One region of the Oerskovia sp. Root918 genome, then DNA from elsewhere that is predicted to be linked to it. Evidence: riboswitches for the same ligand, from Rfam matches in the RefSeq annotation. Region 1 holds a riboswitch; each other region holds the start of a gene.
What was found. Region 1 has a riboswitch for thiamine pyrophosphate ahead of thiC (phosphomethylpyrimidine synthase ThiC). Riboswitches for the same ligand answer to the same signal wherever they lie in the genome.
Positions count from the first base shown of each region.

Region 2: linked by a shared signal. The riboswitch ahead of ASE27_RS01005 (thiamine ABC transporter substrate binding subunit) and the one ahead of thiC (phosphomethylpyrimidine synthase ThiC) in region 1 are both predicted to bind thiamine pyrophosphate.
Region 3: linked by a shared signal. The riboswitch ahead of thiO (glycine oxidase ThiO) and the one ahead of thiC (phosphomethylpyrimidine synthase ThiC) in region 1 are both predicted to bind thiamine pyrophosphate.

Region 1 covers NZ_LMJG01000015.1:154,084-157,352, forward strand. Annotated here, with positions in the region: gene thiC (phosphomethylpyrimidine synthase ThiC) at 1-1,572, opposite strand, end outside; TPP riboswitch at 1,563-1,672, opposite strand; gene ASE27_RS15940 (hypothetical protein) at 2,266-3,269, opposite strand, start outside.
Region 2 covers NZ_LMJG01000001.1:225,698-228,966, forward strand. Annotated here, with positions in the region: gene ASE27_RS00995 (serine hydrolase) at 1-1,118, opposite strand, end outside; gene ASE27_RS01000 (DUF4235 domain-containing protein) at 1,186-1,455, opposite strand; TPP riboswitch at 1,625-1,750, shown strand; gene ASE27_RS01005 (thiamine ABC transporter substrate binding subunit) at 1,809-2,900, shown strand; gene ASE27_RS01010 (iron ABC transporter permease) at 2,906-3,269, shown strand, end outside.
Region 3 covers NZ_LMJG01000016.1:134,297-137,565, reverse strand. Annotated here, with positions in the region: gene guaA (glutamine-hydrolyzing GMP synthase) at 1-778, opposite strand, end outside; gene thiE (thiamine phosphate synthase) at 852-1,472, opposite strand; TPP riboswitch at 1,680-1,757, shown strand; gene thiO (glycine oxidase ThiO) at 1,764-3,074, shown strand; gene thiS (sulfur carrier protein ThiS) at 3,158-3,269, shown strand, end outside.

The DNA of each region.
Region 1 (3,269 bases):
GAAGTGCGCGGTCTTGGCGGGCTCGGCCGGCAGCGTCTCGTCGTGGAAGGCGCGGGCGGTGTCGGGGTCGAGGGAGAGCGCGAACTGGTCGTGCCAGCGGAACTCGAACCGGGCACGGGACAGCGCGTCGTCCCGCAGCTGCGCACGCGGGTGCCCCTTGGCCAGGTCGGCGGAGTGCGCCGCGATCTTGTACGTGATGACCCCCGTCTTGACGTCGTCACGGTCGGGCAGCCCCAGGTGCTCCTTGGGCGTGACGTAGCAGAGCATCGCAGTCCCGGCCTGGGCGATGATCGCGGCCCCGATCGCGGACGTGATGTGGTCGTAGGCGGGCGCGATGTCGGTCGCGAGCGGGCCGAGCGTGTAGAACGGCGCCTCCTCGCACAGCTCCTCCTCGAGGCGCACGTTCTCGACGATCTTGTGCATGGGGACGTGCCCCGGGCCCTCGATCATGACCTGCACGCCGTAGGACTTCGCGACCTTGGTCAGCTCACCCAGCGTTCGCAGCTCAGCGAACTGGGCCGCGTCGTTGGCGTCCGCGATGGACCCCGGTCGCAGGCCGTCGCCGAGCGAGAACGTGACGTCGTAGTCGCGCAGGATCTCGCACAGCTCCGCGAAGTGCGTGTACAGGAACGACTCCTGGTGGTGCGCGAGGCACCACGCGGCCATGATCGAGCCGCCGCGGGACACGATGCCCGTGACACGGCGCGCGGTCAGCGGGACGTAGCGCAGCAGGACGCCCGCGTGCACGGTCATGTAGTCGACGCCCTGCTCGGCCTGCTCGATCACGGTGTCGCGGTAGATCTCCCACGTGAGCTTCGCGGGGTCCCCCTTGACCTTCTCGAGCGCCTGGTAGAGCGGCACCGTCCCCACGGGGATCGGGGAGTTGCGCAGCACCCACTCGCGGGTCTCGTGGATGTCCTTGCCCGTCGAGAGGTCCATGAGGGTGTCGGCGCCCCAGCGCGCGGCCCACACCATCTTCTCGACCTCCTCCTCGATCGAGGAGGTCACGGCCGAGTTCCCGATGTTCGCGTTGATCTTCACGCCGAACGCCTTGCCGATGATCATGGGCTCGATCTCGGGGTGCCGACGGTTGGCCGGGATCACCGCCCGGCCACGCGCGACCTCGTCGCGCACGAGCTCGACGTCGACGCCCTCGCGGGCAGCGACGAAGCGCATCTCGTCGGTCACGACCCCGGCGCGCGCCCAGGCGAGCTGCGTCCGGGCGCCGCCCGTGCCGCGCTCGGTGGGGACGGCGTCGGGCCGGAGCCAGGACGCCCGCAGGGCGGGCAGGCCGCCCGCGAGGTCGAACGCCGCGGGGTCGTCCGACTCGGTGTAGGGGCCAGAGGTGTCGTACAGGTCCAGGTGCTCGCCGTTGCTCAGGAGCACGCGGCGCTCGGGGACGCGCAGGTGCTCCGCGCCCGGGACCGGGTGGTGGACCTTGGCGGACCCCGCGATGGGTCCGGTCGTGATGGTGTGCGCGGACGACCCGGTGGTCGCGGCGGGCACGGTGGGTGCAGCTGGTGCAGCGGCGGCGGGCCCGGTGGTTGTGGGCACAGCGGTCTCAGAGCTCATGGCTCTCTCCCTACGTCGGCATGATCCGAACAGGTTCGAACGGTCGGCGGCGCTGAGCCGCCCTCTCAGCTCGCTGCTGCGAGCTCCCGTGGGTGTGTGGAGTTGTGGGTCGTGCTGGTGGTGCGGTGGTGCTGGGTCGTGCGGTCGTCACCGTAGCGCACGGCGCCGGGCGTCGGCGCACCTGTCCCGCGTTCGGCGCTCACGGCCTCACTGCTCGAGCAGCGACCTCGGTGATCTGTCCGTCCTCGGCGATCGTCCTCACCAAGTCGACGTCCGTCGCCTGCCCGAGCGCGAGGACATCCGGTACCCACTGACCCTCGTCGGCAACAGGCGCCGCCGAACAGCCAACCACCAGCACACTCAGCAGGCCAGTGGCGACGCCAGCCAGGCCGACCTGCATCGCAAGGTCGGCCTGGCCAGAACAGATCGGGTTCGCTCAGTGAACCACGTCGAGGTAGCGGTAGGTGATCAACGAGGTCGTGATCGTGCCGGTCTGAGAAATGCTCCTTGCAGATGCCCACCCGCCATAGACCGTTGCACCGCTGCCGGTCGCGGGGTTCTTCCATGACATTCCTGCTCGCGCGCTCGAGCAAGTGTCGTTCCTCACCTTGGAACGCGTGGGCGACTCTACGGCTGTTCCTCACACCCGAGCCCACCGTCCCGGCCCCTCACGAATCTTGCAGCTCTCTGTACTCACCTCTCCTTGAAGTACTTGAAGAGGTGCTTCTCGCGGGTCGTGAGCGCCCCGGCCACGGCCCCGACGAGCACCGCTCCTGCTCCGGCGAGGACGGTCCGCATGCCGATGATCCAGGTGCTCACCTGGTCGGTGGCGAGCCCGTCACCTCCGGCTCCCGCGAGCCACCACAGCGCGGGGACGGTCACGACGATCCCGGCACCGGTCCAGGCGGCGGTCTCGAGGAGCATCTGCCAGGTCAGGGCGGCACGCGGGACCCGGGCGTGCAGGGCCGCGGCGAGCTCGAGGCGGCGCAGCCGTATCGCGACGTATCCCAGGGCCAGGCCCAGGGCGGCCGTGGCGATCGGGGTGGGCTCGGTCAGGCGGCCGGAGAACTCGGCGCTCGCGTCGTAGGTCGCACCGAGCCGGCCGTTGAGCTGCTTCTGGGTGGGTTGCACCTCGGAGGACGGGTCGGCGACGACAGTCGTGCGCAGGAGCGTCGCGGTCTCGGGGTCGACGGGCCAGATCTCGACCCAGCACGAGTCGAACAGCCCCGTGGCGGGTACGGGAGCGACGGCTGCGTAGCCCAGGGCGCGGTCGCGTCCGTCGTCGGGGTACGGGTAGACCGCGCCGAGCCGCGCGGGCCCGGTGGTCGTCGCGATCGAGTCACCGGGGACCGCGCCGAGCGCCTCGGCCAGGTCCGCGGACAGCCACAGGCCCGCCCCGGCGACCCGTCCGCGGTCGAGCGCGCCGAGCAGCCCAGGGGTTGCTTCGAGGCCGGTGAGCTCGCTCGAGGGGAGGTTGAGCGCCCGCAGCGGTTCCCCGGTCCGCAGGGCGCCGGCCGCGTTGACGCCGTCGACCCTGGCGAGGGCCTCGCAGCGTGCCCCGTCGACCTGCCCGGTAGCCTCGAGGATCTGCACGCTCGCGCCCGCGTCACGGTACTCGCGGGCTCCCTCGATAACGCCGACGATCGCCCGCACGTCGACCGCGGCCAGCGCGCCGACGACCACCACGAGCACCGCCG
Region 2 (3,269 bases), on a different contig from region 1:
AGGTCCGACGACGTCGCGAACCAGTCGACGTCGTCCTGCCACACGGGCGTGGTCACTCCCGCGGGGTCGACGGCGAGGGGCCCGCCGGGCAGCGCGTCGAGCATCGCGCGCCGTCCCGCGGTGTCGGCCGCCGCCCACCCGGTGGCCTGCGACGGCGAGCCCCAGGCGATCGCGAACGCGTCGCGGGTCGTGAGGAACGGGGTGTTGAGCGACGGGTCGGCGTGCCCCAGCGTGGCCTGCGCGCGTTCGACGGCGTCACGCCCCACGGCCTGGACCAGCAGGTCGGTCGCGGTGTTGTCGCTGATCGAGATCATGAGCTCGGCCGCCTCGCGCACCGTGACCGCGGTGCCCGTGGGCGCGTCCTGGAGCTGCCCCGAGGGCAGGGACCGCACGTCGTCGGTCACGGTCAGCTCGTCGTCCCAGGTCAGCGTCCCGGCCTCGACGGCCTGCGACACCGCGCCCAGCACGTAGAGCTTGAAGATCGAGCCGAGCGGCAGCACCTCGTCCGGGTCCGAGCCGCCGGGAGCCTCCTCGACCGCCTGGCACGTCCCGTTGTCCAGGACCTGGGCCACGAGCAGCGAGCTCTGCGCGTCCACGGCGTCGAGGCGTTCGCCCAGCTCGTCCCAGCTCGCCGCGGGCTCGCGGTGCGGGTCGTCGCCCGGGCCGAAGAACAGGGTCTCGATGCGGCTGTCCGCGTCGACACCGATCTGCATCGTGAAGAACTGCCCGCTCGCCCCGACGATCGTCAGCGCGGCCTGCTTCTCGCCCGCGTCGACGACGTCGACCGAGACCGGCACCCATTCCCGGTCCGCGCGGAGCTGGTCCAGCACGGGCACGAGCTGGGCGGCGGGCACCTGGTCCAGGAACGTCCGGGCGAACCGCCGATCGAGCGTCGCGGCATCGGGGGACGCGTCCGCGTTGAGCACCTCGAGCACCCAGGCGGCCGCCTTGCCGACCGTGCCGCCCGGCAGCGCGACCGCGGTCGGGGCCACGCTCGGCGAGGGCGACACCTCGGAGCCGTTCCCGGACGACGAGCACCCGGTCAGTGCGAGCCCCACGACGAGGAGGCCTCCTACGAGGGGTGAGCGACGGCGTCGGGCGGCAGGAGAGGAGGGCATCGAGACACCCTACGGAACATCCGTGACGCGGCGGGCGCTGACCCGCCGGAGCCGCCCGACCCCGACCTCAGGACGCGCGGGCCGCGAGCCGCGTCACGACGCGCTTGGCCTCGCGCCCCGCGAAACGGCGGGCGAACACGCTCGCGGCCGCAGCGGCCGCGGCGAAGGTGACGGCGCTGATGATGCTGACCTCGGGGTCGTCCAGGTCCTTGGGGGCGTCGTGCCCCGTGGCCTTGGCCCACGCGAAGCTCACGACCTTCTGCGCGACCCAGCCCGCGGCCAGCGTCAGGGCGACGGTCGCGACCTTCTCGGTGAGGGTCTGCTCGTTCTCGGCCATGTGGACCTCCAGGTGAGGGTGAGGCGGGCGGGGCGCGCCGCGCGTCGTGAAGGTGCCCGACGGCGGAGCTCAGGTCCCACCGTAGCCGTCGCCCGGGGCGGGGCGCGCCCCGGGCGAGACCACACGCCGGACCCCTGCCTGCGCCGTCGGACCGCGGTGTAAAGTCGCAGGTGAACGACAGGGGAGCGCCGACCGCCCGGAGACAACGGGCAACAGGCGCTGAGAGTGCGGACCACCGCAGACCCTCGAACCTGATCCGGTTAGCACCGGTGGAGGAAGTCGGGCTTCTCCAGCCTCGCTCACGGGACCTCCCGTGCGCGAGGTCCCCCTCCTGTGACGTCCAAGGAGGACACATGAACACCATCAGTACCCGCCGCGGCACCGCCCGCACGATCGGCCTCGGCCTCGTCGGCGGGCTCAGCGCGCTGGCCCTCACGGCCTGTGCCGGCACGACCGACACGGGCGCGGGCGACACCTCGTCGAGCGCCGAGGCGAGCACCGTCACGCTCGTCACGCACGACTCCTTCAACGTGAGCGAGGACGTCCTCGCCGCGTTCGAGAAGGAGTCCGGGCTGACCGTCAAGCAGGTCGCTCCCGGCGACGGCGGAGCGCTCGTCAACCAGCTCATCCTGACCAAGGACGCGCCGCTCGGCGACGTCGTGTTCGGCATCGACAACTCGTTCGCGACCCGCGCGATCGACGAGGGCGTGCTCGAGCCCTACACGCCCTCGGGCCTCGCCGACTCGGCGACCCAGTACGCCGTGGGCGACGGCGAGCTCACCCCCGTGGACCTCGGCGACGTCTGCGTCAACGTCGACCACGCCTGGTTCTCGGCCGCGGGGATCCCCGAGCCCACGACGCTCGACGACCTGACCGAGCCCGCGTACAAGGACCTGCTCGTCGTGACCAACCCCGCGACCTCGTCGCCCGGGCTGTCGTTCCTGCTCGCGACCGTCGGCGCCTACGGCGAGGACGGCTGGGAGGGCTACTGGAGCAAGCTCAAGGACAACGGCGTCAAGGTCGCCGACGGGTGGTCCGACGCCTACTACGTCGACTTCTCCGGCTCCGAGGGCAAGGGCCCACGCCCCCTCGTGCTGTCCTACTCGACGTCGCCCGCGTTCACGGTCACCGAGGACGGTACCGAGACCACCACGGGCGCGCTGCTCGACACGTGCTTCCGCCAGGTCGAGTACACGGGCGTGCTGACCGGGGCCAAGAACCCCGAGGGCGCCAAGAAGCTCGTCGACTTCCTCGTGAGCGACGCGTTCCAGGCCGACATCGCCGACAACATGTACATGTACCCGGCGGACGCGGACACCGAGCTGCCCGAGGGCTGGGCCGAGTTCGCGCCCCTGTCCCCGTCGCCCTTCGAGGTCGCCCCCGCCGACATCACGGCCCACCGCGACGAGTGGATCAAGGCGTGGACGTCGACGGTGATCGGCTGAGCACGATGCCCGTGAGCCGCGGCCTGCCCGCGGCCGTGCAGCGCGGCGGGCGGGTCCTCCTGTGGGGGCTCGCCGCCGGGCTGCCGCTGCTCTTCCTCGGGGTGTTCTTCGCGTGGCCCGTCGTGACGCTCATCGCGCGCGGGTTCGTCACCCAGGACGCTGCCGGCGCCTCCTTGGACCTCTCCGGCTTCGCCGAGGTGTTCTCCGAGCCGCGGACCTGGCGGATCATCGGGCTGACGCTGTGGCAGGGCGTGCTCGGCACCGTGATCTCGGTGCTGCTCGGCGTGCCCGGCGCGTACGTGCTCTACCGGTGCCGGTTCCGGGGGCGCACGTTCCTGCGGGCGTTCGTGACGGTGCCGTTCGTGCTGC
Region 3 (3,269 bases), on a different contig from region 1:
CGCGCAGCAGGCCGTGGTCGACGAACACGCACGTGAGCTGGTCGCCCACGGCCTGCTGGACGAGGGCCGCGGCGACCGAGGAGTCGACGCCTCCGGACAGGCCGCAGATGACGCGCGCGTCGCCGACCTGCTCGCGGATGAGCGCGATCTGATCGGCGATGACGTTGCCCGGGGTCCAGTCGCCGGCGAGGCCCGCGCCCTGGTACAGGAAGTTCTCGAGAGCCTTCTGGCCCAGCGGGGAGTGCTTGACCTCGGGGTGCCACTGCACGCCGTAGAGGCGACGCCCGGTGTCCTCGAACGCTGCGACCGGGGAGCCGGCCGAGGTCGCGAGGACCTCGAAGCCCTCGGGGGCCGCGTGGACGGCGTCGCCGTGGCTCATCCAGGCGGTCTGCTGGTCGGGCGAGCCCGCGAGCAGCGCACCGGCCTGGCAGACCTCGACGGCCGTGCCGCCGTACTCGCTGAGGCCGGTCTGCGCGACCGTGCCACCGAGCGCCTTGGCCATGGCCTGGAAGCCGTAGCAGATGCCCAGGACGGGCACGCCGGCGTCGAACAGCGCGGGGTCCACGAAGGGCGCACCCTGCGCGTACACGGACGAGGGACCACCGGACAGGATGATCGCTGCCGGGTTCTTGGCGAGCATCTGCTCGACGGTGAAGGTGTGGGGGACGATCTCCGAGTACACCTTGGCCTCACGCACGCGACGCGCGATCAGCTGGGCGTACTGTGCGCCGAAGTCGACGACCAATACGGGCCGGGGGGCTGAGGGGGTGGGTGTCACCAGCCCAGGATAGTTGGCTCGGCGCCGATCCCCGGCATCGGTCCACGACGTGCGACGGGGATCACTGCGCGCGTCAGGCGGGCAGCCGTCCGCGCAGCTCGCGAGCGGCCCGCTCGGGGTCGGCCGCGCCCGTGATCGCACGCACCACGACGATGCGCTCGGCCCCCGCGTCGAGCACCTCGTCGAGCCGCGCGGCGTCGACACCGCCGATCGCGAACCACGGCGTGGTCGGCGCCGTCGCGGCGACCTGTCGCAGCAGGTCGAGCCCGACGGCGTCGCGCCCCGGCTTGGTCGGCGTCGCCCAGAGCGGTCCCACGCAGAAGTAGTCGACCTCGGGATCCGCCTCGGCGGCCGTGGCCTGGGCGAGCGAGTGCGTCGAGCGGCCCAGCAGCGGGCCCGCACCCAGGAGCGACCGCACCGCGGGCACGGGCAGGTCGCCCTGACCCATGTGCACCACCGGGGCTCCCGTCAGGAGGGCGACATCGGCCCGGTCGTTGACCGCCCACAGCGCCCCGTGCTCGGTCGCGACGCGCGCGACGACCTCCTGCAGCTCGAGCTCGCGCGCGACGTCGAGCCCCTTGTCGCGGAGCTGGACCACGTCGACCCCGCCCGCGAGCGCCGCGTGCAGGAAGTCCTCGAGGTCGCCGCGCTCCTCGCGGGCGTCGGTGCACAGGTACAGCCGGGCCGCCCGCAGGCGCTCGACGGCCGCCGGGCGGGCCCGCCCGGCAGGAGCCGTGGGGCTGGTGCGCTGGGGCGAGGTGTGCTGTCGGGGCTCGGCGTCGCCGGTCGGAGCAGTGGTCACGGCGCCCAGGATAGGCGCGGCCCGCCCGGGACACGGTCGCGGCGCAGCCCGTGGGCACGCCCCGAGCGTGGCCGGCGTGCGTTGTAGGGTGGCCGCGAAGCACGGGAGCCCCGCACGGGGCTGAGAGGGCGAGAGCCGACCGTCGAACCTGATCTGGGTCATGCCAGCGAAGGGAGCGAGCGCATGTGCGCAGCCCTGTCCACCGACCACCCCGCCCTGCCCGCGCGTCCGCCGGGGCGCGACGGGAGCCTGGGGGGCGCGGCGCCGTCGGGCCCCGTGAGGCGCGTCGCGCCCGGCGACCGGACGACGATCACCACGCCCGACGGCGCCACGGACGTCCTCGTCGTGGGCGGCGGCATCGTGGGGCTCACCGCGGCCTGGCGGGCCTCGCGTGCTGGCCTGCGCGTGACCGTCCTGGACCCGGCCCCGGGCGACGGCGCGACCCACGCCGCGGCCGGGATGCTCGCGCCCGTGACCGAGGCCGACTTCGGCGAGGAGACCGCGCTGCGCCTGGGCGCCGACTCGGCGGCACGGTGGCCAGCGTTCGCGGCCGAGCTCGAGGCGGACTCGGGGCTCGACGTCGGGCTGCGCGCGACCGGCACGCTCACGCTGGCCTACGACGGCGACGACCTGGCGCTCGGGCGCCGCGTGCGCGCGCTCCAGGAGGCCTGGGGGCTCGACTCGACCGAGATCTCGGTCGCGGCGGCGCGCGAGCGCGAACCGCTCGTCGGGCCGCGCGTGGCCGGTGCGTTCTGGGCACCGGGCGACCATCAGGTCGATCCCCGCGCGGTGCACCGCGCGCTGACCGCGGCTCTCGCGCGGGACCCGCGCGCCGCCGTCGTGCGCCGCCGGGCGGTCCGGCTGCTGCGCGCGTCCGGACCCGGCTCTCCCGTGACCGGGGCGCTCGACGACGCGGGCGTCGAGCACCGCGCGGGGACCGTGGTCCTCGCGGCGGGTGCGGACTCGGGGGACCTGCTCGCGGACGTCCCCGAGGTGTGCGCCCCGACCCGTCCGGTGAAGGGGCAGACGCTGCGGCTCGACGCCCCCGCGTGGTTCACGCTCGACCACGTGGTGCGAGGGATCGTGCAAGGGCGTCCGGTGTACGTCGTACCGCGTACGCCCGGGCCCGGCGGGCACCGCGAGGTCGTCGTCGGCGCGACGAGCGAGGAGCACCCCGACGACCGGCGCGCGACCGCGGGCGGCGTCTTCGCGCTCCTGCGCGACGCGCGCGCCCTGCTGCCCGGGCTCGACGAGCTGGCCCTCGTCGAGGTCACCCCGCGCGTGCGCCCGGGCACGCCCGACAACCTGCCGTTCCTAGGGCCCACCACCGTCCCCGGCCTGGTCCTCGCCACGGGCCACTACCGCAACGGCGTGCTGCTCGCCCCCGTCACGGGGGCAGCGATCGACGCGGTCCTGACCGGCCAGCCGCTGCCGCCCGCGGTCGCGGCGATCGACCCCCTGCGCTTCTCGCCCACCCCTACCCCCGCGAGATAGAGGGCTCGCGTCGAGGTAGCGGGGTGGGGCCCTCTACCCCGACGGCACACCTCTACCTCGGCTCCCACCTCCCGGAGGACCACATGACCCACCCGACTCCCCCGTCCACGACGACCGGCGCGCGGCCGACGACCCCTCCCGCAGGCATCACCGTGCACCCGCGCTCGACCGCGAGCGCCCTCGTCAACGGCGAGC